DNA from 2 places in the Paenibacillus sp. WG02 genome. Region 2 is predicted to be linked to the other one. Evidence: riboswitches for the same ligand, from Rfam matches in the RefSeq annotation. Region 2 holds a riboswitch; the other holds the start of a gene.
The links. A riboswitch is a leader RNA that binds a small molecule or an ion and turns the genes downstream of it on or off. The one in region 2 is predicted to bind cyclic di-GMP.
Positions count from the first base shown of each region.

Region 1: another riboswitch for cyclic di-GMP. It lies ahead of ACBP55_RS00165 (PilZ domain-containing protein); the one in region 2 lies ahead of ACBP55_RS28475 (hypothetical protein).

Region 1 covers NZ_AP036016.1:30,953-34,376, reverse strand. Annotated here, with positions in the region: gene ychF (redox-regulated ATPase YchF) at 1-677, opposite strand, end outside; gene ACBP55_RS00165 (PilZ domain-containing protein) at 756-1,490, opposite strand; cyclic di-GMP riboswitch class I at 1,593-1,680, opposite strand; gene tadA (tRNA adenosine(34) deaminase TadA) at 1,960-2,397, shown strand; gene ACBP55_RS00155 (DUF1697 domain-containing protein) at 2,410-2,952, opposite strand; gene ACBP55_RS00150 (DUF1648 domain-containing protein) at 3,003-3,424, opposite strand, start outside.
Region 2 covers NZ_AP036016.1:6,283,940-6,287,363, reverse strand. Annotated here, with positions in the region: gene ACBP55_RS28485 (hypothetical protein) at 90-284, opposite strand; gene ACBP55_RS28480 (MDR family MFS transporter) at 684-1,907, shown strand; cyclic di-GMP riboswitch class I at 2,019-2,113, shown strand; gene ACBP55_RS28475 (hypothetical protein) at 2,216-2,521, shown strand; gene ACBP55_RS28470 (exopolyphosphatase) at 2,658-3,424, shown strand, end outside.

The DNA of each region.
Region 1 (3,424 bases), 2.2 Mb from region 2:
TTCACAATTTTCACAAAAGGATTTTCATCTGCTGTTGCTACTTCATCTTCACTCACGTTTGCCGCATAAAGCACCGGTTTCATGGTCAATAAATGAAGGTCGCGCACGAGAACCTTCTCATCTTCGCTGAGATCCAGGCTGCGTGCCGGTTTATCTGCATAAAGCGCTTCTTTAATACGCTCTAAACACTCCACTTCAGCAACAACCTTTTTGTCGCCGCCTTTGAGGTTTTTGCGCGAACGCTCGATCTTCTTCTCAACCGACTCAATATCGGCCAAAATTAATTCAAGATTAATCGTTTCGATATCGCCGATCGGATCCACTTTACCGGAAACGTGGGTAATATTATCATCTTCAAAACAACGAACAACATGCACAATGGCATCCACTTCACGAATGTGTGCCAAAAATTTATTTCCAAGCCCTTCGCCTTTGCTCGCGCCCTTTACCAAACCCGCAATATCTACGAATTCAAAGGCTGTCGGGACAATGCTCTTAGGCACAACAATCTCTACCAGCTTCTGCAATCTCTCGTCTGGTACTTCAACTACCCCAACATTCGGATCGATCGTACAAAACGGATAATTCGCAGATTCTGCCCCCGCCTGTGTAATTGCATTAAACAATGTCGATTTTCCTACGTTCGGTAGACCGACGATACCTGCTTTCAAAGCCATTGTAGTTACAACTCCTTAATTTTCGAAAATCATCCTTCTTATTATATAGCACTTGGACCTCAAAAAAAAGCCTGAAGGCTATTGATTCGCCGCAGACTTTTTTTCCGTTGCTTTTTTAAATTGCGCTTCCCGCTTCTGTATGAAGTAAGTTTCGATCTGATTGGTAAGGATAAAACCCCTTAAAGCATTGGTTTTTTCCTGCGGAATGTCGATATAGCTAGCCCCATAATAGAAACCATTTTCAACCTTTTCTTTTCTTACAATTTCCATCGAACAAGGCATCGTAAAGCCCAAATCCAACTCGACTTCAAGCTGCGAATGCTTTTGAACAATTTTATCAATCATAGCATTATCATTTATGGTAAAACCTAAGCCGTTGATGGATATATTTTTGATTGAGATACCAAGCGGGTTCTCAAATTGATGTTTATTCCTTTTATTCATATCCTTAAGCCCGAATAAGAGACCTGTATGTTCCACATCCACACGTGGGAATTCCCGTTTTTCTGCGAACTTCTTCCGATTTTCAGGTGGATTAATGACTATGACCGAGCCGAATTCTTTGGCAACAACGGTTGTATTCATCACAAACAAGCCGGATTTGGTATAAACCGTCATTTTCGCTTTATCACCAAGTTGAAAGACATCGTATTCCGGTAATTCTACCTCTATAATGTCTCCTAGTGCATAGGTTAGCACGCCCGTGGCTACGAAATCGTCCTTTCCCAACACAGCCTTACTATCGATCAGCACATCAGCGTCATATCCCTCCTTGCTTCCGTAATATTTCATGACGTTATATCCTTTGGCCATTATAATTAACACCTCTCCCTTTACCCAAGTTGTTCCCTATATAAAAATAGACTGCCCCGTATGTAGGAGCAGCCTATTACCTTAATCAAAAAAGCATCGATTTTCGGTAACCAGGCTGCCATAGTTCCAATGGAACCGTAGACCCTCAGCTTTGCGTCCTTGCTTTTCAACAAGTTTGCCATTTTCGAACCTTGCTATCTTATTTCTACCTATCACGTTCAATATGGTCTAAAAGACCTACTAATATCTATCATTATACCTAGCCCAGATGCTATTATCAACAAAATTCCTTGCATCACTGTTCTTTTTGTTGTATGTAATGTAGAAAGATTAAGTATCCACAGCTTTTTAAGTTATCCACAAAGCTATCCACAGGTTGTTAACAACGGAATGAATGTTCGATTGTTATGCACATGTGGATAAAAATATACTAGCGAGGTGTCCCCCTGTGGATGAACATATCCCATGGATGAAAGAAGCCATTCTCGAGGCTCTCAAAGCTGAAGCCATCCGAGAAGTACCGATTGGAGCGGTTATTGTCCATCAAGGTCAAATCATTGGCCGCGGCTACAATTTACGTGAAACAACCCTAGATCCTCTCGCTCATGCCGAAATGATCGCCATCAAACAAGCGAGCGAACATCTTGGGGCCTGGCGTCTTTTGGATTGCCAGCTCTATGTTACCCTAGAGCCTTGTCCGATGTGTGCGGGCGCGATTGTGCAATCGCGGATTCCGCAGGTCATCTACGGCACCATTGATCCGAAGGCTGGCTGTGCCGGAACGCTCATGAATTTACTGCAGGAGGACCGGTTCAATCATCGTGTCGATGTCGTTAGCGGCGTCTTGCAAGAAGAGTGTTCAACGATGCTGACCCAATTTTTCCGTAAATTACGCGGTAAAGCTTAGAAGTTCCTGCATCTAATTCTGCATCGCCGCTGCCAACTCAGCCAGTTTATTCATCGTATTCCAATTGCGTGTTGTCGCCGTATCCCCAAGCTTCTGGATATTGCTCGCAAGTTTAGAATCCAGAACACTTTGACGAAATAGAAAATAAATCTCACGCCCTTTGATCTGGAATTCATCCACATCACTGATTCCTTTGGACAAGATGTCAGAGGTTTGCTGCGGAGGATCTTCCGATAGCACAGAGATTTGGATCGTTTCGCCTTCTAATAAAGCATCCGCTTCAAATGGACAAGTCGCAAGAATCTGCGCCAGCTCCTCTATCGTACGCAAAATGACCGAAGGTGAGACGCCTACGGCTTTGCTGATCTCCTGCTCGATACGCTGGCGCAGCGGTTCTACCGCCTCCTCCGACATGAACAAGACATTGCCGCTCTGCAAATACGTTTGCACCTTAGCAAGTCCCGCCCCTTCCAGTGTCTTTTTCAAATCCGCCATCTTGATCTTGTTCTTTCCTCCTACGTTAATACCACGCAGAAAACCAATGTAAACTGTCATTTCAGCATCCTCTTCCTTTTATCAAATATGAGGTATTCATTGAATAAGATTTACTTGAGTTTTATGGATCGAATGACGAAGTAAATAATCGTACCCAGAATGAAAAGCAGTACAATGCTAAATACCCACATATTTAAAGCAAAACTTTTTCCCCATGCAATTTGAATAAGAGTCCATTCGACAAACCCGAACATCACAACGATCAGCATCTTTAGACAGTGCATAAATAAGCGTGCATTTACATATTGCCGGTTGGCATTTTCATCGGTAATTTTGTAAGGATAATTAAACGTATGGGGGTATTTGCTTAAGACTGTTAAACCTATATATAGGATCAAAGTCATCACTGGCAGCAGAATAAGACTATATTTGTTTCCCCAACCATCTTCTTTCCCTTGACCATTAATATGTATCGGTATGCGTTCTGGTATCAGGGTCCAGACATAGGCTAAATAAGCAAAAATACTCAAAA
Region 2 (3,424 bases):
ACGCGGAACGAGGATCCGCTAATTCACTTCACAGTGGCATAAAAACCTCAAAAACACCAAAATAGCGTCTCCACGTTCCGCATATTGGCTCAATATCGATATAATAACCGAAATAGAGGCTCCTCGTTCCCCGCGATCTTCAGAACAGGCTGATCGCCTTGCCGGTCATATTGCTTCTTTTGGCGGCAGAAGGAGGCTGAGGCTTGCCACCTTTCAGTAGTTGATCCCCGCCAGTTTCCACAAATGGTGATATCTCTTACGCCGGCCCCCACCATCTTACCCAAGAAGACATTCTAGCCTCCCGCAGTCTGTAACTTGATGCAAAAAGTGCAGGTATTTCTGCTAAAACTACCCCTTCGCTAGGCAGAAGCTGCAAAAACTACATCAAAATTAACCGATTCAGGCTCAAAAGCCAGATTCAGTCTGAATTTGATGTACAAAATGCATGATTACTCGCCCAAAGTGTCACTTTTAACAAATTTTGATGTACTTTTTGCATCAATGCTTGTCGCGAATCAACCCCAACCCCAACCATCCTGCCACGAACCCGAACGCCCAATCTCCACAGTTTCGAAAATTAGAATAAATTGGAGACACATATCGTCATTTTTCGTGTATAATTGAAATTCGGTGTCGATTTCTTTGACCTACGGTAAATTAAGCAGCGATAGGAGTCCTTTCAAATGAATCGGTTACGTGGTTTTCTAAGTTCTTATCATCCCATTGTACATACGTTAATTCTTGGAACCGTAATGGCTAGGGCTGCGTCCTCCATGAGCTTGCCTTTTCTCGCGATTTATTTATCTAGGCATACGTCGATGAGTGCGGTGATGATCGGAATTGTCATCGGTATGGGTTCCTTGGCTGGGACCGTAGGCGGTTTTATCGGGGGCACCTTGTCGGACCGATTCGGAAGGCGCATTATCATGCTGGCTGCTCTTTTTGGCTGGGCGTTCGTGTTCTTAGGCTTTGGCGTGGTTAAATTACCCATCCTGTTTATGCTGCTCAATATGCTGAACGGCTTGTGCCGCTCCTTTTATGAGCCCGTTTCACAGGCGTTGATGGCAGACCTTACAGAACCTGCGAAAAGACTTAAAGTATTTTCGATGCGGTATATGGCTATCAATGTTGGTGTTGCTGTGGGACCACTTTTGGGTGCTTTTTTCGCTACGATGAATGGTGCGCTGCCTTTTCTCATTACTGGAACCATTTATTTTATTTATGCGGTCACACTTTACGCACTGCTCATCGCTTTTGGCATCAAGAAAATCGAGGGTGAGAAGAAATCTTCGGTTACCTTTGGTTCTGCTTTGCGAGTGATTCGAAGTGATATGACTTTTCGCTTGTACATCCTTGGCGGTATTATTGGAGCAATCGGTTACTCCCAGGTGATGGTGACACTTTCGCAATATTTGGAGCGCAACTTTGTAGATGGTGTGAAAATGTTTGCGATCTTAATGAGTGTGAATGCCATAGTGGTTATTGCCATGCAGATTCCACTTACTCGTTGGGCCGAAAAGTACACGCCACTTACTGCCATTATTGTTGGCAACCTAATGTTTGCGTTAGGGGATGTTGGCTTTGCCTTTTCCCACTCGTTGGTATGGCTTATTATTTCGATGGGTATTTTCACCCTTGGCGAGATTCTAAATTACCCCGCTGCTAATATGTTGATTGACAAATTAGCTCCCGAGCATATGCGTGGCACATATTTTGGCGCTCAAACATTAACAAACATAGGCCACTTTATTGGACCTTGGGTAGGTGGGTTCTTGCTCGTTTCTTTTGGTGGAAATACGTTGTATGTTCTTATGGCCGTTCTTACGATTGCGGGATCCATTTTCTACTGGAAAGGCAATATTCGTCAAATATCAGTGAATAATACGTCGAAAAAAGAAAATTTTTGAAAAATATTGCAAAATTAGTTCTTAGGAACTATTCGATTTCAAAACGAGTTCCCGTATCCTTGAGAGTGTAGATATTTATTGCTCGTAGCTCTTCAGGCATTTAGTCAGACATCTCGACAAAGGCAAAGCTGGCGAAAGCCAGTGACGCAAAGCTAAAGGGGCTTCCTTGTCCTGCAAACCGGACTCGCAGCCAGCCAGCCGCCGAACGATTGGGTATCAACATCAGAACCCCTCCGATCGGTTCACTATGGTGGGGTTTTTCTCTGTCATAACAAATTTACGTAAAAATAAAAGGAGGATCCAGCAGCATGCAATCTGAAGGAATACTACAAGAAGAACAAAAAGTGACTTCGCTATGTGGTAATCATGTTGCCCGTTTGGTGCCTTCCACGGATGGACCAAAACTCATGATTAATCGGGAAGAATACGCGTTAAATGAAGCTTGTTGGGATGTAGAAATGTTTCACGGGAGAAACAATAGCATCTTGATTTTCTACTGGAAGGGCGAAGTTAAGCTATCTGTAAAAATGCCGCCGATGCCGCAAATTGAAGCATTTTTGACAAGGCTTTATCAATGTTTATCATCCAAGTTAAGAACAGTACAGCCTATCTAGGTGTACTGTTTTTTTTGTTTCTAGCTGTAAGGAAAATGTAAAGACAAAATCATTGTCACAAATTGACAAGTGCTGATATAATGGAATTCATAGATTTAAGTAGTGCTTAGGAACTATTATTAGGGGGATACATAGCATGAGATTAATCACACGTTCGGATTTTGACGGTTTAGTATGTGCGATGCTTTTCAAAAAGTTAAACATGGTGGATGAAATGAAATTCGTCCATCCCAAAGATATGCAGGACGGTTTGATTGAGGTTTCGGAAAACGATATTTTGGCCAATGTCCCTTATGTAGCGGGCTGTGGCTTGTGGTTCGATCATCATTCCAGTGAACTTGAACGGATGGGTGAGAAGGTTGAATTCAAAGGGGAGACCCGAATCGCGCCAAGTGCGGCACGTGTTGTTTATGATTACTATGGAGGATGGGAGACGTTCGGCGATATCGATGATATTATGCGCGGGGTGGATAAAGCGGATTCGGCACAATTCAGTAAAGAAGATATTTTGAATCCGAGCGGATGGGACCTATTATCTTTTATCATGGATGCTAGAACGGGCTTAGGGCGCTATCGCGATTATCGGATCAGTAATTATCAATTGATGGAAGAGCTTGTGGAGCACTGTGCAACGATGTCCGTTCATGAGATCATGGAATTGCCGGATGTGAAAGAGCGTGTGGCGCGTTATTTTGAATTAGATGCCTTATATCGTGATATGCTTCAAACCTATACGCGGACGGAAGGCAATGTTATTATTACAGACCTTCGTGATGTGGAGACCATCTATCCAGGGAACCGGTTCATGGTGTATGCGCTGTATCCGGAGCAAAATATCTCAATTTGGGTCGTCGATGGCCGAAATAAACAAAACTGCGTCTTTGCTTGTGGTCACAGTATTGT